DNA from 4 places in the Paracidovorax sp. MALMAid1276 genome. Region 4 is predicted to be linked to each of the others. Evidence: predicted binding sites of a transcription regulator. Region 4 holds the regulator's gene; each other region holds the start of a gene.

Region 1 (5,147 bases), on a different contig from region 4:
TGCTCGGCCAGGCGCGACAGCGCGGGCCCGCCGGGATAGCCCAGACCCATGAGCTTGGCGGATTTGTCGAAGGCTTCGCCCGCAGCGTCGTCAATGGTTTCGCCCAGGATCTCGTAGCGGCCCACGCCGTCCACCCGCATCAGCTGGGTGTGGCCGCCGGACACAAGCAGCGCCACAAACGGGAACTCCGGCGGATCGGCGCTGAGGAAGGGCGAGAGCAAATGCCCTTCGAGGTGGTGTACGCCCAGCACGGGCTTGCCCAGGGCGGCGCCCAGCGCGCAGGCTACGCCGGCCCCCACCAGCAGCGCGCCGGCGAGGCCGGGCCCGCGCGTGTACGCCACCACGTCCACCTCGCGCAATGCATGGCCGGAGTCGGCCAGCACCTGGGTGGCCAGCGGCAGCACGCGGCGGATGTGGTCGCGGCTGGCCAGCTCGGGCACCACGCCGCCATAGGCCTGGTGCATGTCGATCTGGCTGTGCAGCGCGTGCGACAGCAAGGTGGGCACGGCGCCATCGCCGGTGCTGCGCACCAGCGCCACGCCCGTTTCGTCGCACGAGGATTCAATGCCCAGTATCAGCAAACTCATGCCCCGAGTGTAAAACCCAGGGCCCGGGAGCCTGCCCCGCGCGGTTACCAGCGGTCGGAGCGCATGCGCAGCTCCCACGTTCCGGCGCGCAGCTCGTACACGCCCACGGCGCCATAGCGCTGCTCGCCCTTCTCGTCCCAGGTCATGGTGCCGATCACCGGCGCATAGCCGTTGATGCTGTGCATGGCCTTGGTGATGTCCTTGGGGTCGGCCGACTTGGCCTTCTGGATCGCGGCCGAAAGCACATAGGTGCTGTCGTAGCTGTAATGCCCGCCATAGGCCGGCGGCTTCTTGTAGGCGGCGATGTACTTTTCGAGGAAGGGCTTGCCGGTGGTGAATTCCTTGGCCTCCAGCACGGGCGAGGTGGCGTAGATGCCGGCGACCATGCCCATGGCCTTGGTCATGTCGGTGGTCTTGATGGTGTCGCCGCCCAGCAGGCTGACCTTGGTGTGGTCCACCTTGCGCAGCGCCTCCAGCAGCGCCAGGGCCTGGAAGTCATTCAGCGTGGAGACGATCACCTCGACATTGGCGGCCTTGAGCTCGGCCGCCAGCGCGTCGAACGCCACCGTCTTGTCGTCGAACGACTTGCGCACCACCACCTCTTTCTTCTCGGCCTTGAGCTGCTCGGCGGCTCCGTCGGCCAGGCCCTTGCCATAGGGCGTGCCGTCGTCCAGCGCGGCATAGCGCGCGGCACCCAGCTGGGTGGCGGCAAACGAGCCAATGGCGCGCGCCTGCAGCGTGTCGTTGGCCACCATGCGGAAGGTGGTGGGAAAGCCCAGCTGCGTGAACTTGGGGTTGGTGGAGATGGCGATCTGCGCGATGTCCTTGGCGGCATACACCGCGGCCGTGTCGATGCTCACGCCCGAGTTCAGGTGGCCGATCACCGCGACCACGCCGGCATCCACCAGCTGCTGGGCCACGGTCTTGCCCGTGGCGGAATCGGCCTTGTCGTCCACCGACACCACTTCCAGCGTCACTTTCTTGCCATCCACGCTGTAGCCGCCCTTGTTCAGTTCGGCCACTGCCAGGTTCACGCCATTGAGCAGGTCTTGCCCCAGCCCGCCCAGCGGGCCGCTCAGCGGCTGCGCCACGCCGATCTTGATGGTGTCGGGCACCTTGCCGCAGCCGGACAGGAAAGCGGCCGCAGCGATGGCCGCGAGGGCCAGGCTGGCCGAGAACCGGCGCCGGTCGATGTGCTTGTTCATGCAGAAAACTCCAAAGAGGTATGTCAAAGTGACCGGATGTATATGCGAGCCGCCAACCCAGCGCCTAGCGGGTATGCCCTGCCGCGTATCAAACTATTAGCAAGTTTCAGGCCCCTCAAGTCCGCAGACCGCCCCTGCCGCACCGCTCGGGGGGGCGTGCACCGGTTCGATGCACCACTTTGTGGCGTAAAAATTGCTTATGCTCGGGGCATGAATGAGGCTTTGCGCATCGTGGTGGTGGCCCCGGACCTGGCGGTGACCGACCCTGACGACGAACACGCCCTGCTGCAGGCAGAGCGGTCGCGTGCGCTGCGCATCGGCCTGCTGGAAAACAACTTCAACCTGGTGGCCACGCTGCCCGCCGACGTGTTCCTGAGCGAGCGGCTGGCCCAGCTGCAGCCCGACCTCATCATCGTGGACGCCGAGAGCGAAGCGCGCGATGCGCTCGAACACGTGGTGATGGCCACGCGCAACGAGCGCCGGCCCATCGTCATGTTCACCAACGACGAAGACACATCGCACGTGAAGGACGCGGTGGCGGCGGGCGTGTCGGCCTACATCGTGGCGGGCCTGGCCCCGCAGCGCATCCGGCCCATCCTGGACGTGGCGATGGCGCGCTTTCAGCACGAGCAGGCGCTGCGCGCCGAGCTGGCGGACGCGAAGACGGAGCTCAAGGACCGCAAGACCATCGACCGCGCCAAAGGCCTGCTCATGCAGCGCCAGGGCCTGACCGAACAGGCCGCCTACGAGAAGCTGCGCAAGACCGCCATGGACAAGGGCCTGAAGCTGGTGGATGTGGCGCAGCGCATGCTGGATGTGGCGGATCTGCTGGGGTAGGCAGGTCGCATCCCCCTGAGGTGCTTCGCACCTTCCCCCTTCTCTCGAATCGCTGCGCGATTCGGGAAGGGGACGCAGCCCTCGCTGCGGGGCGGCCCTTGCTCGGCTGCCCTCGCCTGGGCTGCGTCCAGTTTGACCGCCCTCTCCCTGATGGTGCGCCGCACAAAGGCAGTGCAAATCCAGCACAAGCAGAACGGCAACAGTGATTTTCTAACCAAATAGTGCCACAGCGCTTATCCATCAAGCGATTGAAGCTATCAAAAACGTAGCGATTGGTGCGCCATCGTGGCGCAAACGAAGCTGGCACGCTGCTTGCAATAGAGGTTGCAAGACCAATGACGGTCCCATCTCGCAGCACCGACCCAATGGCGGGCCGGTGCCAGGCAAGGCCTACGGGCCGTTGCCATGGACAAAGGCGTCCCTCTCTGACACCGCAGTTGCCCCGTGCAGCCCGGCAGGAGAGGACGCCTTTTTTGTTTTCAACGCTACGAGGAACCGCACCATGACCGATCTTCTGAAAACCAGTCTCAACCGACGCTCCGTATTGCAGGCCGCTACCGTGGGCGCCGTGGGCATCAGCCCGGCGCTGCGCGCACTGGTGCACGCCCAGGGCTCCGACGCCCCCGAGAAGAAGGAGGTCAAGATCGGCTTCATCCCGCTGACCGACTGCGCCAGCGTGGTCATGGCCTCGGTGCTGGGCTTCGACAAGAAATACGGCGTCACCATCATCCCCACCAAGGAAGCCTCCTGGGCCGGTGTGCGCGACAAGCTGGTGAACGGCGAACTGGACTTTGCCCACGTGCTGTACGGCCTGGTCTATGGCGTGCACATGGGCACGGCCGGCCCGAAGAAGGACATGGCCGTGCTGATGAGCCTGAACAACAACGGCCAGGCCATCTCCCTGTCCAAGGCCCTGGCCGACAAGGGCGCGGTCGACGGCCCGTCGCTCGCCAAGCTGATGGCCAGCGAAAAGCGGGAATACACCTTCGCCGGCACCTTCCCCACCGGCACCCACGCGATGTGGATGCACTACTGGCTGGCGGCCGCCGGCATCAACCCCATCTCGGGCGCCAAGCTCATCACCGTGCCGCCACCACAGATGGTGGCCAACATGCGCGTGGGCAACATGGACGGCTTCTGCGTGGGCGAGCCCTGGAACCACCGCGCCATCATGGACGGCATCGGCATCACGGCCAACACCACCCAGGACATCTGGAAGGACCACCCCGAGAAGGTGCTGGGCACCACGGCCGAGTTCACCAAGAAGTACCCCAACACCACGCGCGCCGTGATGATGGCCGTGCTGGAGGCCAGCCAGTGGATCGACGCCGGCCTGTCCAACAAGATGAAGATGGCCGAGACGGTGGCGCAGAAGGCCTACATCAACACCAGCGTGGACGCGATCAACCAGCGCATCCTGGGCCGCTACCAGAACGGCCTGGGCAAGACCTGGGACGACCCCAACCACATGAAGTTCTTCAACGACGGCGCGGTGAACTTCCCCTACCTGTCCGACGGCATGTGGTTCCTGACCCAGCACAAGCGCTGGGGCCTGATCAAGGACCACCCCGACTACCTGGGCATCGCCAAGCAGATCAACCAGATCGACCTGTACAAGTCGGTCGCCAGCGCCATGAAGATCAGCGTGCCCAAGGATGTGATGCGCACCAGCAAGCTGATCGATGGCGTGGTGTGGGACGGCAAGGACCCCGCCAAGTACGCCGACGGTTTCAAGATCAAAGCCTGAAACCCCAAAGCCCCAAAGCCCCACCCGTTGAAACCAGGAGGACACCATGGTCAGTGCCGTCTTTCACGCCCCGATGGATGCCGCCGCAAAGGCGTCGGTTGCTACAAATAACGTAGCTAGCAGCGCTTTGCCATCAAGCGCAAAAGTCAAAAAAGACTCTCAAACCGCAGTGGCTGCGCCCGCCCCGCGCCCCGCACGCGACTGGGCCGCGCTGTCGCGCAGCTTCTGGATGGCCGTGCTGCCGCCCCTGTGCGGCCTGGGTCTGCTCATCGGGCTGTGGGCCGTGGTGTCCACCACCACGGGCGGCAGCATCCCGAGCCCGAAGGACACCTGGGTGCAGGCGCTCGACGTGTTCAGCAACCCCTTCTACCGCAACGGCCCGAACGACCAGGGCGTGGGCTGGAACGTGCTGATGAGCCTGCAGCGCGTGGCCATCGGCTTCGGCATGGCGGCGCTGGTGGGCATTCCGGCCGGGTTCGTCATCGGGCGGTTTGCGTTCCTCTCGCGCATGTTCAACCCGCTGATCAGCCTGCTGCGGCCCGTGTCGCCCCTGGCCTGGCTGCCCATCGGCCTCTTGGTGTTCAAGGGCGCCAACCCCGCCGCCATCTGGACCATCTTCATCTGCTCCATCTGGCCGATGATCATCAACACCGCCGTGGGCGTGCAGCGCGTGCCGCAGGACTACATGAACGTGGCCCGCGTGCTGAACCTGTCGGAGTGGAAGATCGCCACCAAGATCCTGTTCCCCGCCGTGCTGCCTTACATGCTGAC
Region 2 (5,147 bases), on a different contig from region 4:
TGCCGGACAGGAACACGACCACGGGTTTGCCCTCCAGCGTGCCGGTGGTGAACTCCACGCCATTGACGCTGTGCTTGGCGGGTTGCTGCACCTGGGGCAGCAGCACGGTCAGTTCGGGCGCGAAGGCAGAAATCACGGCGATGCGGGGAGTCTCGTCCAGGCGCCCCGCAGCCTTGCCCGGTGCATTGGCAGCGCAGCCTGCCACTGCAGCCGCAAGGGCCAGGGTCACGAGCAGGCGAGTGCAGCGTGAAGTGAGGGGCTCTTTGGTGGTGTGGGCTGGCTGCATGGTGTGGGTGCCGGGTTGGGGGTGAATGTTGGCAACAAGCAGAAACAAAAATGCAAACAGGCCACCGCGTTGCAGAGGTGGCCTGTGCAGAGGAGGGAACTGACGGGCTGGGCGCCCGGAAGGCCCGGTGCTTACTTGGCCGTGGACTTGGGCTGGCTGTCGTCCACCTTCACGGTGAACTTGCCCGCCAGGATGTCGGCCTGCTTGGCCTTGACCTTGGTCACGATGTCGGCCGGCACCTTCTTCTCAAAAGTGCCCAGCGGCGCGAGCTCCGAGCCCTTGTGCTTCATCATCGAATACGGGCCGTAGTCCTCGGCGGTGAACTTGCCTTCCTTCACCAGCTTGAGCGCCCGGTCGATGCTGGGCTCCATGTGCCAGATGGCCGAGGCCACCACGGTGTCGGGGTACTGCGGCTGGGTGTCGATCACGTTGCCGATGGCGAGCTTGCCTTTTTCCTTGGCGGCGTCGCTCACGCCAAAGCGCTCGGCGTAGAGCACGTCGGCGCCCTTGTCGATCATGGCGAAGGTGGCTTCCTTGGCCTTGGGCGGGTCAAACCAGCTGTTGATGAAGGTGATGGTGAACTCCACCTTGGGGTTGGTCTCCTTCGCGCCGGCCATGAAGGCGTGCATCAGGCGGTTGACCTCGGGGATGGGGAAGCCGCCCACCATGCCGATCTTGTTGGTCTTGGTCATGCCGCCCGCGATCATGCCGCTGAGGTACGCGGGCTCCTGGATGTAGTTGTCGAACACGCTGAAGTTGGGTGCCTGGGGCTTGCCCGACGAGCCCAGCAGGAAGGAGGTCTTGGGGAAGTCCTTGGCGACCTTGCGCGCCGCCGATTCAACGGCAAAGGCCTCGCCCACGATGAGCTGGTTGCCGCCGGTGGCGTACTCGCGCATCACGCGCTCGTAGTCGGCGTTGCTCACGTTCTCGCTGGCCTTGTATTCGATCTCGCCGCGTGCCTCGGCGGCCTTCAGGGCCTTGTGGATGCGGCTGACCCACTGCTGTTCGAAAGGCACCGTGTAGATCGCCGCCACCTTGAGCTTGGACTGCGCTGTGGCGAGCGAGGGAGCGAGTGCCATGGCGGCCGAGAGGGCCATGGAGGTGCACAGCAGGCGTCCGGTGAAGATGCGGCGAGTGGTCATGGATGGTTTCCTTGGTTTACGTCAATGTAAATGAATGTATGGTCATCTAAGCAATAAGCATGCACATCGATAACCATCAGGGCTGACCCAGCCAGCTTTTCGCCGGGTCCTGGGGTGAAAGCGGACACAGAGAGCAAAACATCCCGTTGCAAATCGCTGCTCCATTGATGGGCTCAATTGCAAACTTTTGTCAATTTGGTCATTAGTATCGCCCCCCACGAGAGGGAAGGATCGATGAGCAAACAATTTGCCGAAAAGGGGGCTGGAGTTCCTTTGGCAGCTACCGATACGGCAGAGTCTTCTTCAACTGCAACATTTGGTCAAGGTTTGGGGGCGGCGCGAGCGCCGCATGGCGGTTTGATGGCTCTGGTGCTGGTTGCGCGCTTCCATCAAGTCGCCGCAGACCCAGACACCCTGGCCCACCAGTTGGGAATCCTCCCCGCCGACGCATGTGACACCCACGACATCCTGCGTGCCGCCAAACACCTGGGCCTCAAAGCCAAGCTCTCCCGCACCACTTTGGACAGATTGCCACTGTCCCCCTTGCCCGCGTTGGCCCAACTGCGTGCAGAAACCGGAGAGATTCGGACCGTGGTGCTTGCGCAGTGCGACGGCCAGCGCGTTCTGCTGCAAGACCCCGCCGCTACAGGTGCAGGTGCTCGCCCCGTCATCGAATCCATGGAGGCTTTCGCCGCCCAATGGACGGGCGAACTCATCCTCATCACCAGCCGCGCCAGCCTGGCGGGCGAGCTGGCGAAGTTCGACTTCTCCTGGTTCATCCCCAGCCTCATCAAGCACCGCAAGCTGCTGGGCGAAGTGCTGCTCATCTCCTTCATGCTGCAGCTGTTTGCCTTGGTAAGCCCCCTGTTCTTCCAGGTGGTGATGGACAAGGTTCTCGTGCACCGGGGTATGACCACGCTGGATGTGCTCGTCATTGGCCTGGTGGTGGTCGTTGTGTTTGAAAGCGTACTAAACGCCCTGCGCACCTACGTCTTCAGCCATACCACCAGCCGCATCGACGTGGAACTCGGCGCTCGGCTGTTCCGGCACCTGGTGCACTTGCCCCTGGCGTACTTCCAGGCCCGCCGCGTAGGCGACTCTGTGGCCCGCGTGCGCGAGCTGGAGAACATCCGCAGCTTTCTCACAGGCAACGCCCTCACCGTGGTGCTGGACGTGCTGTTCTCGGTGATTTTCATCGCCGTCATGTTGTTCTACAGCCTGCCGCTCACCCTCATCGTGCTGGTCAGCCTGCCGCTGTACTTTGGCCTCAGCCTGGCCGTGGTGCCCATCCTGCGCAAACGCCTGGACGTCAAGTTTGCCCGTGGAGCAGAGAACCAGTCCATGTTGGTGGAAACCGTTACCGGCATCCAGACCGTCAAAGCCAGCGCGCTGGAGCCATCCTTCGCTCGCCGCTGGGACAACCAGCTCGCCGCCTACGTCAGCGCCAGCTTCAAAACCCAGAACCTCGCCAGCTGGGCCCACGAAGGCGTCAACCTGATTGGCAAACTCGTCAACGCCGCCACCCTGTGGTATGGCGCCCACCTGGTCATGGGCAATGAACTCACGGTGGGCCAGTTTGTCGCCTTCAACATGTTTGCCCAGCGCGTGGCCCAGCCCATCATGCGCATGGCCCAGCTGTGGACCGACTTTCAGCAAACCGGCATCTCCATGGCCCGCCTGGGCGACATCCTGAACACCCGCACCGAAGTGCCCCCGAGCAGCGCCGCCCAATTGCCCCCCGTCAAAGGCCGCATCACCCTGGATGGCATCCACTTCCGCTACCGGCCTGAAGCCGCCCCCGTGCTCGGCGGCGTCAGCCTGGACGTGCGCCCTGGCGAAGTCATCGGCATCGTCGGCCGCTCGGGCTCAGGCAAAAGCACCCTCACCAAGCTGGTGCAGCGCCTGTACACCCCCGAACAGGGCCGCATCCTTGTGGACGGCATCGACATCAGCCTCATCGACGCCGCCCAGTTGCGCCGCCAGGTGGGCGTCGTGCTCCAAGAGAACCTGCTCTTTAACCGCAGCGTGCGCGAGAACATTGCTATTGCCGACCCCGCTGCGCCGATTGAGGCCGTGGTGCACGCCGCCCAACTGGCCGGCGCCCACGACTTCATCAGCGAACTGCCCGAAGGCTACGACACCGTGGTGGGCGAACAAGGCGGCAGCCTCTCGGGCGGGCAACGCCAGCGCATCGCCATTGCCCGCGCTTTGTTCACCAACCCCCGCATCCTCATCCTGGACGAAGCCACCAGCGCACTGGACTACGAGAGCGAAGCCATCATCCAGCGCAACATGGCCCACATCTGCCGGGGCCGCACCGTGCTCATCATTGCCCACCGCTTGAGTGCCGTGCGGCATGCGAACCGCATCATCGTCATGGACAAAGGCCGCATCGTTGAGGCAGGCCCGCACGACGCACTGATCCAAAAGCAGCAAGGCCTGTACGCCCACCTGTGGCGCATGCAAGATGGCAGCCGTGCTGCGGCACCGCCCACACCCGGGGGCAACCAGCCCGCCGCGCAAGAGGTGGCGGCATGAACAGCGCAGCACACACAGTGGCACAGACAACAGCGCAGGCAGCCGCCCCCCGCCACCCGGCCCTGGACCTGCTGGCCCGCTACCGCGCCATCTTCAAAGCCGCTTGGCAGCACCGCCATGAACTGGCCGGCCCAGCACGGCTGGCCGACGAGCAAGCCTTCTTGCCCGCAGCCCTGAGCCTGCAAGAAACCCCCGTCCACCCCGCACCCCGGCGCATCGCCTACGTGCTGATGGCCTTGTTCCTTATCGCGCTGGCCTGGGCCATCCTGGGCAAGATCGACATCGTTGCCGTGGCCCCCGGCCGCATCATCGTGAGTGACCGCACCAAAGTCATCCAGCCCCTGGAGCGGAGCGTGGTTAGCCGCATCCTGGTCAAAGATGGCGACCACGTACAAGCAGGCCAGGCCCTGGTGGAACTGGACCCCACCGATGCCCAAGCCGACAAGGCCAGCCTGACAGCGACCCGCAAGGCGGCACAGTCTGAATGGCTGCGTGCCCGCACTTTGCAGCATATGCTATCGAAACAAGAGCTGTCAGCGCTTACCCATCAAGCGCTGGATGCCAAAAAGGCTCTCAACCATAACACCCCAGCAGACTGGACCGCCGCCGACAAGGCCGACGCCCATGCCCAACTGGCCGCCGAGTGGAGCGACATCACCGCCCGCCTGGCCAAACTGTCTGCCGAACACCAGCGCCGCTAGGCCGAAATGGCCACTGTGCGCGCCATGATCGGCAAGCTCGAAGCCACCGTGCCCATCGCCCGCCAGCGCGAACAAGACTTCCAGGCGCTCACAGCTCAAGGCTTCATGTCCGGCCACGCCAACCAGGACCGCACCCGCGAACGCATCGAGCTCGAACGCGACCTGGCCACCCAGCAGGCCCGGCTGCAAGAAGCCCAGGCCGCCCTGCGCGAAGCCGAGCAAACCCGAAGCGCTTACCTGGCAGAAACACGCAGAACCTTGAGCGAACGCCAGGCCCAGGCGGACCTCAAGCGCCACCAGACCGGCCAGGAACTGACCAAGGCCACACAGCGTGAACAACTCGCCACCCTCTCGGCCCCCGTGGCGGGCACCGTCCAGCAACTGGCCCTGCACACCGAAGGCGGCGTGGTTACCGAAGCTCAAGCCCTCATGGTGATCGTGCCCGATGCAGCCAGCGTCAGCGCCGAGGTCACGCTGGAG
Region 3 (5,147 bases), on a different contig from region 4:
CGCCGCATTGGCAAATTGCACGGCCCCGTCAGCCCGCAGCACGGCCACCAGCGTGGACATCAGGTCAAGGGAGTGAAACCGCCCCGCATCGGCGCCGGGGCCCTCGGATGGCTGCGGGTTCATGGCGGCTGCGCGGTCGCTCACGGCGCGGGCAGGCGCGCCAGTTCGCGCTTGATGCCGGCAATGTCGCTTTCGCTGCGGGCCACGCTGGCCTTGAGTTCAGCGGTGCGCTCGATGTAGCGCTGGGGGTTGCGCAGATCCAGCGCGTTGCGCTCTGGCGCGCCGTTGTTGTATTCCTTCACCAATTCGGCATGGCGGGACTCAGCCTTGCGCAGCTCGGACTCGAGAATGGCCCGGGCGTCGGCGTCGCGCGCCTTCTGGTCGTTGTTGCTGACACGCGGCGCGTTGGCCGGAGATGTCGCAGGCGCTGTGGCCGTGCCACCCCCGCCGGCCGGTGCGGCAGCCGCTGCAGGCGCAGCCGGCCGCGTGCCCTGCACCACCGTCACGTTGCCGCCCTCCACCAGCTTGCACCCCCGCTCCTTCGCCTGGGTCGCGTTGTTGGTGTATTCGTTGCCACAGCGGTAGATGCGGTCTTGCGCCCACGCTGCGGGGGCCGTGGCGGCAGTCAGGATCAGGGTGGTGATGAGCGTTTTATTCATTCGGTTTCCTCGCACTGCCGGGCAGCATCGGGGAAGTATCCCCCAATCGCCACACATCGCCAATTCAACACTGGCACGCCCGCGCAGGGCTTTGCCCAGTGACTCTGCCCGGGGGCGTTGGTTCCGGCCCGCCCGCTCCCGCCGGCCACGCCGGCTGCATCGCCATGAAAAAAGGCGGCACACGCCGCCTTTTTTTTGAACTGGCAAACGCCCTCGGGTGGCGATTACAGCGAGTAGTACATGTCGAATTCGACAGGGTGGGGAGCCATGCGGAAACGCGTGACTTCGCCCATCTTGAGTTCGATGTAGGCGTCCAGCATGGAGTCGGTGAACACGCCACCCTTGGTCAGGAAGCCGCGGTCCTGGTCCAGATATTCCAGGGCCTGGTCCAGGCTGTGGCACACGGTGGGCACCAGCTTGTCTTCTTCCGGAGGCAGGTGGTACAGGTCCTTCGTGGCGGCTTCGCCGGGATGGATCTTGTTTTCCACGCCGTCCAGGCCGGCCATCATCAGGGCCGAGAAGGCCAGGTAGGGGTTGGCCGATGGATCGGGGAAGCGCGCTTCGATGCGGCGGCCCTTGGGGTTGGCCACGTAAGGGATGCGGATCGAGGCCGAGCGGTTGCGGGCCGAGTAGGCCAGCTTCACAGGGGCTTCGAAGCCGGGCACCAGGCGCTTGTACGAGTTGGTGCCGGGGTTGGTGATGGCGTTCAGGGCACGGGCGTGCTTGATGATGCCGCCGATGTAGTACAGCGCGAAGTCCGACAGGCCGGCATAGCCGTCGCCAGCGAACAGGTTCTTGCCGTCCTTCCAGATGGACTGGTGCACGTGCATGCCGGAGCCGTTGTCGCCAGCGTAGGGCTTGGGCATGAAGGTGGCGGTCTTGCCGTAGGCGTTGGCCACGTTCCAGACCACGTACTTCAGGACCTGCGTCCAGTCAGCGCGCTCGACCAGCGTGCTGAACTTGGTGCCGATTTCGTTCTGACCAGCGCCAGCCACTTCATGGTGGAACACTTCGACGGGGATGCCCAGGGATTCGAGGATCAGGGACATCTCGGCGCGCATGTCTTGCGTGCTGTCGACCGGAGGCACGGGGAAGTAGCCGCCCTTGACGGTGGGACGGTGGCCGCGGTTGCCGCCTTCGAGCTTGGCGCCCGAGTTCCAGGGGGCTTCGTACTCTTCGATTTCGCTGAACACGCGGCCGGGTTCGTTGGACCAGCGCACGCCGTCGAAGATGAAGAATTCTGGCTCGGGACCGAAGTAGGCGGTGTCACCCAGGCCGGAGGCCTTCAGGTAGGCTTCAGCGCGCTTGGCGATGGAGCGGGGGTCGCGGTCATAGGCCTTGCCGTCACCGGGTTCGATCACGTCGCACTGCAGGAACAGCGTGGTTTCTTCGAAGAAGGGATCGATGTTGGCGGTGCTGGGGTCGGGCATGAGTTGCATGTCCGAGGCTTCGATACCCTTCCAGCCGGCCACGGAAGAGCCGTCAAATGCGTGGCCGGACGTGAACTTGTCTTCATCGAAGTGGGACACGGGCACGGTCACGTGCTGTTCCTTGCCACGGGTATCGGTAAAACGGAAGTCAACGAACTTGACTTCGTTTTCCTTCACCATCTTCATCACGTCTGCAACGGTCTTGGCCATCAGGTTCTCCTGGGTAAAGCGCTTGTTGAAAAAAGTATTTGCGAAATAAAAGCAGTTTGCGTGCCAGCCAAGTGCAGGCTTCGCACTATCTAGGAGCACCGGGCACCCTAAGGCCGCCCACCACCCCACGAAAGGCACCAAACAGGTGCAAGCAATGATTCCGCACCGGGCATCAAAGGTTACGCACCAATTCGGGGCCGCAATGCGCACCAAATTCGTGCAGACCCGCAATGAGGTCGTCCCACGCTGCAGGAACGACCGACGCAGGGCCTTTGACACCCAGTTCGATATGCCGCCCGTATTGTGGATGATCCACGCTGGGCAAACTGAACACCCGCACATCGGGATGCAGTTTTTCGATGCGCTCCATCAGCGGCGTCAGCGACGCTTCCATGGCGCCGTACACGACCACGGACTTTTCGGTCTGTGGCTGGCGGTTGAAGTGGTGGGCGTACCGCTGGTCCAGCACCCATTCGACCATGGGCCATGCCATGACCGGAAACCCGGGCACAAAGTGCACCGCCCCCTCGCCGGAACCGCCGCAGCTGAAACCGGGAATCTTGTTGTAGGGATTAGGAATGATGCTGGCCCCTTGCGGAAACATGCCCATGTTCAGCCGATGCACGTTGTCCGGACGGTCCGGCTCGAAGGGCGCCCCCTGCTCGCGGGCCACGTCCTGCATGCGCTCACGGATCAATGCTTCCGCCTGAGGGTGCAGCACCAGGGGCAGGCCCAGCGCGCGCGCAGCGCACTGTCGGGTGTGGTCGTCGGGCGTGGCGCCGATGCCGCCAAACGAAAACACCACGTCGGATGAAGCAAAGGCCCGCTCCAGCGCAGCGGTGATGCGCGCGGGCTGATCGCCCACGTAGTCGGCATACGAAAGGCTGAGGCCACGGGCGGCCAAAAGCTCGATCGACTTGGTCATGTGTTTGTCGGCCCGTTTGCCCGACAGGATTTCGTCGCCGACGATGATGAGACCTAATGATGGAATCATGGCTGAGAGGCTCCGGGCAACGAATCGGGAGCCGGCAATTCACGTGCAGGCGTGGCAGAGCCTGGAAGGCGGCTGTCAGGGGCAGCGCCCGCATCGCTGGCCGGCCCGGGCGACCCGCCCGCCCGCGCCCGCAGTTGCTGCAGCGCTGCCAGGCAATAGTGCGCAAACCACAGTGACGAGAACGCGAACACCACGGTGTAGATCCAGATCGCGACCGGAATCAGCACAAAGAAGGCCACCGCGAACACCGCAGCGGATGCCCAGACGATGCTGGGAGCCGCCCCCAGAAAGCCCGTGAGAATGCCGATGCCCAGCAAGCTGTTGCGGTGGCGGTGGAACAGCGCCATGCGCTCCTCCTTGCTGGCATGCTCGGCCAGCGCATCAAAGGCCATGACCCGGTAGGTCAGCCAGCCCCAAATCAGGGGCGGCAGGATCAGCACCAGCGGCGGCACCAGCCAGAGCGGAACGGACACCGCCAAGGCGACCAGCGCCAGCACCGTAGAGCCCAGCGACCATGCAATGCTGGCGGCGAACGACCCACCGCGCTTGCGCTCCAACGACGGGAAACGGCGCTGGGCCACCAGCTCCACGAGCGCAGGGGTCATCAGGACGGCCACGACAAGCAACGACAGAACCACCAGAACCGGCATCACCACGATCACCACCATCAGCGGGGCCATGACCGAAGTGACATCCCCAAGGCCCCACCCTTGCAGCCAACCCCAGAAACTGGCCAGCCAGTCCGATGCTTCGAGCAACGCGCGCATGCTGCGCACTGCAGCGTCCCAGTAAAAATAGCCCAGCGCCAACCCCAGGCCCGCCATCAGCAGCAACGGCAGCAGTGACATCGCCATCACGCGCGGGCGCAGGCAGTACGCGGCAGCCCGCCAGAATGAGTCAAAGAGAAGTCCCATGGGCGGCAAGCATACCGAAATGCCCCCCGCCCCTTGACCCGGGGACATCGGCGGCATGCGCAGGGCTGGGTTGATCGCATGAGTGCATGCACCGCTGCTCCGCAGCCCCCCACTCTTCATTGGCGGCAACAAGCACCCAGCGTCAGGCCTTGCCCACCAGCCGCAGAAAACCGCGCCACTGCTGTGACCAGAACCCCCGGCCGTAGTCACGCACCCGCCCGTCCGGCCCGGGCTCGACCTGGTCGCGAATGCCCGTGGGGTCATAGCGCTGTTCGAAATTGGCCGTGCGCATCAGCATGTCCCACCAGGGCAGCAGCACGCCAAAGTTGTGGCCGCCCAGCACGGTGCGGTATTGCCGTGTTGCACCATCGGCGCCGGCTCGCTCGGGCGTGATGGGCCGCAGGGTTTCATGCCCCAGGCCGATGCTGTGGTGCAGCCTGTGGAAGCGCGGGCTGACCCACAGGCGCTCGCCCCAGCGGCCGAACCAGATGCGCACGTTGGCGTGTTGAAAACTCTCGCTCAACTGCGTGATGGCCACGATGGCAATGAACTGGCCCGGGGCCACACCAATGAGCTGCGCAACCACCACCAAGAGGGTGTCGCGCAGCAAGTCGTCCAGAAGGTGATTGCGGTTGTCGCTCCACACCGTCATCTGCCGCTGGGCATGGTGCAGCGAATGCAACCGCCACCACCACTCCCACTGATGCTGCCCCCGGTGGATCCAGTAATCCACAAAGTCGAAGACCACCAGATACAGCAGCAGGCTGACCCAGGGCACATCGGTCACGCCCGGCCACAGGCCATCGAGCTGGAAGGTGCTGATGCCGGCCACACGCAGCGCCCCAAAGAAGTCGTCGGCCAGAGGATCGACGGCAAAAAACAGGCCCAGGCGAAATAAGCCCAGGCGGTGGATCAATGTGTAAAGAATGTCGGTGCGGAT
Region 4 (5,147 bases):
CAGGTTCACAGCCTGGGCCACGCCAGCGCGCTCGGCATTGCGCTGCGCAAAGTCGACCATGCGGAAGGCCACATCACTGCCAAAAATGGGCACAGCGCTTGTCTGTATTGCGCTTTCAGCTTCATTTTTTATAGCATTCCAGACATGGGCCTGGAAGGGCAGCAGTTTTTCGAACGCGAAGCGCCGCAGCAGGCCGGCCGGGATGCGGCAGGCGATCTGCGCGGCCTCGACCACGATGGTACCGCTGCCGCAGCAGGGGTCGTACAGGGGCTCGGGGTGGTCGCCGTGCGGGTCCCAGCCGCTGGCGGCGATCATGGCGGCGGCCAGGGTTTCCTTGAGCGGGGCGTCGCCCTTGTCCTCGCGCCAGCCGCGTTTGAACAGCGGCTCGCCCGAGGTGTCGATGTAGAGCGTGGCCTCGTCGGTGGTGAGGTGCAGATGCACGCGCACGTCGGGCCACTGGGTGTTCACGTCGGGGCGCACGCCGCTCTTGTGGCGGAAGCGGTCGGCCACGGCGTCTTTCACCTTGAGGCCTGCGAAGTTCAGGCTCTGCAGCGGGCTGTGCTGGGCGGTCACTTCGACCTTGAAGGTCTGGCGCGTGGTGAACCAGATCTCCCAGGCCACGTCGCTGGCCATGTTGTAGAGGTCGTTTTCAGACCGGTAGGGGCGGTGCGCCAGCTGCACCAGCACGCGCTGGGCCAGGCGGCTGTGCAGATTGAGCTGCATGGCATGGCGCCAAGAAGCACGCAGCAGCACGCCGCCGCGGCCCACCAGCAGGTCTTGCCACGTGAGGCCGGTGATGCCGTGCACCTCGTCGGCCAGAAAGCCCTCGACGCCGGCCGCGCAGGGCAGAAAGAGTTGGAGATGGTTCATGTCGATGGGGAGGATACGTGCTCGGGCTGCGCGGGGGAACCGGGCTCTCCCGCACGGGCGGCCAGCAGTTCGCGCACGGACTGCGGAATCGGGGCCACCTTGCGGCTGGCCTGGTCGATGAAGACGATGCCGATCTTGCCGCGCGCCACCTCGCGGCCCGAGGCTTTCTCGGTCATGCAGAACACCAGATCGAAGCCGTAGCGGTTGAAGTCTGCCGGTGCCATCTCCACCCGCATGGTTTCGCCGTGGAAGCCTTCGGACTTGTACTGCGCCACGATGTCGCCCACCACGATGGACAGGCCGCACACGTCGGCCTCGGGGTAGCCCAGCGACTGAAAGAAGCGCACACGCGCCTCGGACACCAGCGTGAGCAGCTGCGCGTTGTCCAGGTGCCCGCCCTGGTTCACATGGCTGATGTAGATCTGCAACTCGGTGGCAAAGCCGAAGTGCGGGGGAAGGTCGAAGACGATGCGGGCCATGGTGGGGCTGCGGTAGGTGGGTACGAAAAGAAAAAAACAACGTCAACGCAAGGGGCCGCAGCGGCGCAGGCGCACGCCCAGCGCTCGCCCCAAGCGCGCAGGTATCTACAGCGCCTTGCGCAGATTGGCAGGCGCGATCTTGAGCGCCTCGCGGTACTTGGCCACGGTGCGCCGCGCGCATTCGATGCCCTGCTCCTTGAGCATCTCGGCGATCTGGCTGTCGGACAGGGGTTTGGCCGTGTTTTCGGCCGAAACGAACTGCTTGATGAGCGCGCGCACGGCGGTGCTGGATGCGTTGCCACCGGTTTCAGTGCCCAGGCCCGAGCCAAAGAAGTATTTCAGCTCGTAGGTGCCGATGGGCGTGGCCATGTACTTGGCGGTGGTCACGCGGCTGATGGTGGATTCGTGCAGGCCCAACTCATCGGCGATGTCGCGCAGCACCAGCGGGCGCATGGCCAGCTCGCCGTGGGTGAAGAAGTTCTTCTGCCGCTCGACGATGGCGCGCGAGACGCGCAGGATGGTGTCAAAGCGCTGCTGGATGTTCTTGATGAACCAGCGCGCCTCCTGCAGGCGCTGCTGCATGCCCTGGTGGCCCTCGCCGCCCTTGTGGCCGCGCAGCGCACCCGCATAGATGTCGTGCACGCGCAGGCGGGGCATCACGTCGGGGTTGAGCTGAACGATGAAGTTGTGCTGGCCGTCCCGCCCGTTGGCCCGACCGGCTTTGCGCACGATGACGTCGGGCACGATGATGTTGCGCTCCACGTCCACAAACTTGCGGCCGGGGCGCGGCTCCAGCCGGGCGATGAGCGCCATGGCGGCGCGGGTGCGCTCCTCGCCGTCGCCGCACAGCTGGGTCAGGCGGCGGATGTCGCGGCGGGCCAGCATCTCGAGCGGCTGCTGGCAGATGGTGAGCGCCGTCTTCACGGTGTCGGGGTCTGCCTCTTCATCAGCATCGAGCGCCTTGAGCTGCAAGGTGAGGCATTCGGCCAGGTTGCGTGCGCCCACGCCCGTGGGCTCCAGGCTTTGCAGCAGGCGCAGGGCCACGGTGAATCGGTGCACCAGCTCCTCGATCTGCTCCAGGTCTTCGGCGCCGGCGAGCGCGGCGGCCAGCTCTTCGAGTGGCTCTTCCAGATAGCCGTCGTCGTTCAGCGACTCGATGAGAAAGCGCAGTGCGGCACAGTCCACCTCGGACAGGCGCAGCGACAGGGCCTGGCGGTGCAAGAAGGCCGTGAGCGATTCGTGCGAGCGGGCCAATTCGGTGGCGTCGGCCTCGTCGCCCTCGCCGTCGTTGCGGTTGCGGGCGGGCGCATCTCCGCCCCACTCCGCATCATTGGGCGCCATCTCCACCGTGCCGTCGCCGCTCCAGTCGGGCTCGTCCGCAGCGCCAGCGCTTGGCGATTCAGCATCATTTTGGCCTTCAGCGCTTGCTGCACTTGCGCCTGCAGCTCCTGAAAACATAGCATCATCCGCGCCATAGTCATCGGCCTGGGCGGGTGTGTTTTCTGCGTCCAGCCCAAACTCCTCACGCGGCGCCTCGTCGGCCGTGCGCTCCAGAAAAGGGTTGTCGTCGAGCATCTGCTCGACTTCCTGCGAGAGTTCGAGCGTGGACAGCTGCAGCAAGCGGATGGACTGCTGCAGCTGGGGGGTCAGCGCGAGATGCTGCGAGACGCGCAGCGATAAACCAGGCTTCATCACATCTTGAAGTGTTCGCCCAGGTACACGCGGCGCACTTCGGCGTTGTCGACGATCTCGGACGGTGTGCCCTGGGCCAGCACGCGCCCGTCGCTGATGATGAACGCGTGGTCGCAGATGCCCAGCGTCTCGCGCACGTTGTGGTCGGTGATGAGCACGCCGATGCCGCGCGCCTTGAGGAAGCCGATGATGCGCTGGATCTCGATCACGGCAATGGGGTCGATGCCGGCAAAGGGCTCGTCCAGCAGAATGAAGCGCGGCTGCGTGGCAAGCGCCCGGGCGATCTCCACCCGGCGGCGCTCGCCCCCCGACAGGGCCATGGCGGGCGAGGCGCGCAGGTGGTCCACCCGCAGCTCCTGCAGCAGGGCCGTGAGGCGCTCTTCAATGGCGTCCCGGCTGAGCGGCTTGCCGTCGTCGCCGCGCTGCAGCTCCAGCACCGCACGCACGTTTTCCTCCACCGACAGCTTGCGGAAGATGGAGGCTTCCTGCGGCAGGTACGACAGCCCCAGGCGCGAGCGCCGGTGAATGGGCATGTGGGCGACGGACTGGCCGTCGATGCGGATGTCGCCCGCATCGCTGCGCACCAGCCCCACGATCATGTAGAACGAGGTGGTCTTGCCCGCGCCGTTGGGGCCGAGCAGCCCCACGACCTCGCCCTTTTGCACCACCAGCGACACGTCCTTGACGACCTTGCGGCTGCCGTAGGACTTGGCCAGGTGCTGCACTTCGAGCCGGCTGCCCTGCGGAAGATCGCCCGCATGCGCAGCCCCCCCCGGCAGGTGTTCTCCCGCCGGGCCGCCAGGGCCGGGGTGCAAGGGCTGCGCGCTCACCGGGAGCCGCCGCCAAGGCTGTTGCTGGGGCGCAGCGCCGGGGCCGATGCAGCCGGCGCTGCCGGCGCGGCGGCCGCGTTGGGCGGCGGGTCCTTGGGAGACAGCACGGCGCGCACGCGGCCACCGGGCGCGGGTGTGGCAGCGCCTGCCGCGCTGGTGGAGGACGCTCGCTGGCCATCCACGGTGAAGACGTCGGTGGTGTTGTTGTAGACGATCACCGCGCCGGTGATCTCGTCGGAGAGCACCGAGCCCCGGTAGCGGCGCAGCTCTGCGCGGGTGATGAAGCGCACGTTGTCGGCCTTGCCATCGTATTCAATGACTTCGCTTTCGCCTTCGATGAACTCATCGGGCGCGCCGGGCGCGGTGTCGCGCTTTTGGCGGAAGAACGCCCGCTTGCCGGGTTCGGCCGTCACCACGCCGTACTGATAGCCGTCCGCGTCCTGGCGCACGTCCAGCCGCGCGCCGCGCAGCACGATGGTGCCCTTGGTCATGACCACGCGGCCCGAGAACACACTGGTCTGCTTGAGCTCGTCGTGGCGCAGGGCGTCGGCCTCGATGTTCATGGGCTTGGCCCGGTCGGCCTTTTCAGCGTGTGCCGCGCCCACGGCGCAGGCCGCGGCGACGAGCAGAAGGGTCGGGAGTAGGCGATGGTTCATAGGGCACGAATCTTGCAGTCCATTGTAGCCACGCAGGCACAGCCCCAAGCAAAAAGCCCGCAATTGCGGGCTCTTCGCAGCGTGCCCCGGAGGGCGGTTGGCAGAAAACCGTCAGCCTTTGCGGGCGACGGCGGCCAGGTGGTCCACCACCTGCAGCACGGTTTGCATGCTGCCGGCCATGGTGCCGTCGGTGTAGTACTTGCCGGCCACGCCCATCGAAGGCACGCCTTCCACGCCGTAGGCGTCCTGCAGCTGCGACGCGCGCCGCACCTGGTTGGACACCGAGAACGAGCCGTAGACTTCCTTGAACTTGGCGGCGTCCACGCCTTGCTGCGTCACCCAGGCCAGGATTTCGTCGTCCTTGGCGAGCTTGAGTTTTTCGACGTGGATGGCGCGGAACACCTTGCCATGCAGCTCGTCGAGCTTGCCCATGCCTTCCAGCGTGAAGTACAGCTTTTGCTGCGGCACGAAGCTGGCGTTGAACGCCACGGGCATGCGGCGCACGCTCAGGTCCTTGGGCGCGGCCTTGATCCAGGACTCGAGCACGGGCTCGAACGCGTTGCAGTGGGGGCAGCTGTACCAGAAGAACTCGATCACATCGACCTTGCCGGCGGGGGCAT

What was found. Region 4 encodes sigma-54, which starts transcription at its own class of promoters, with help from an activator protein. Its sites were predicted from a motif close to TGGCANGNAANCTGCTTT; they were not measured.
Region 1: a site for sigma-54 is predicted at 2,931-2,948, ahead of ACOQFS_RS04440 (CmpA/NrtA family ABC transporter substrate-binding protein). Genes of this name have one in related genera too.
Region 2: a site for sigma-54 is predicted at 1,476-1,493, ahead of ACOQFS_RS19405 (BMP family protein). Genes of this name have one in related genera too.
Region 3: a site for sigma-54 is predicted at 2,348-2,365, ahead of glnA (type I glutamate--ammonia ligase). Genes of this name have one in related genera too.

The regions. Positions count from the first base shown of each region.
Region 1 is NZ_JBMIRS010000070.1:569-5,715, forward strand. Features, by position in the region: gene tsaD (tRNA (adenosine(37)-N6)-threonylcarbamoyltransferase complex transferase subunit TsaD) at 1-587, opposite strand, end outside; gene ACOQFS_RS04430 (branched-chain amino acid ABC transporter substrate-binding protein) at 632-1,792, opposite strand; gene ACOQFS_RS04435 (ANTAR domain-containing response regulator) at 2,003-2,629, shown strand; gene ACOQFS_RS04440 (CmpA/NrtA family ABC transporter substrate-binding protein) at 3,132-4,376, shown strand; gene ntrB (nitrate ABC transporter permease) at 4,423-5,147, shown strand, end outside.
Region 2 is NZ_JBMIRS010000237.1:3,861-9,007, reverse strand. Features, by position in the region: gene ACOQFS_RS19410 (5'-methylthioadenosine/S-adenosylhomocysteine nucleosidase) at 1-286, opposite strand, end outside; gene ACOQFS_RS19405 (BMP family protein) at 418-1,428, opposite strand; gene ACOQFS_RS19400 (type I secretion system permease/ATPase) at 1,789-3,966, shown strand; gene ACOQFS_RS19395 (biotin/lipoyl-binding protein) at 3,963-4,667, shown strand; gene ACOQFS_RS19390 (HlyD family type I secretion periplasmic adaptor subunit) at 4,674-5,147, shown strand, end outside.
Region 3 is NZ_JBMIRS010000043.1:16,773-21,919, forward strand. Features, by position in the region: gene glnL (nitrogen regulation protein NR(II)) at 1-60, opposite strand, end outside; gene ACOQFS_RS02610 (hypothetical protein) at 141-659, opposite strand; gene glnA (type I glutamate--ammonia ligase) at 884-2,299, opposite strand; gene ACOQFS_RS02620 (competence/damage-inducible protein A) at 2,472-3,293, opposite strand; gene ACOQFS_RS02625 (EI24 domain-containing protein) at 3,290-4,207, opposite strand; gene ACOQFS_RS02630 (sterol desaturase family protein) at 4,350-5,147, opposite strand, start outside.
Region 4 is NZ_JBMIRS010000210.1:16,367-21,513, forward strand. Features, by position in the region: gene ACOQFS_RS16930 (THUMP domain-containing class I SAM-dependent RNA methyltransferase) at 1-870, opposite strand, end outside; gene ACOQFS_RS16935 (acyl-CoA thioesterase) at 867-1,349, opposite strand; gene ACOQFS_RS16940 (RNA polymerase factor sigma-54) at 1,455-3,041, opposite strand; gene lptB (LPS export ABC transporter ATP-binding protein) at 3,041-3,820, opposite strand; gene lptA (lipopolysaccharide transport periplasmic protein LptA) at 3,868-4,527, opposite strand; gene ACOQFS_RS16955 (thiol:disulfide interchange protein DsbA/DsbL) at 4,639-5,147, opposite strand, start outside.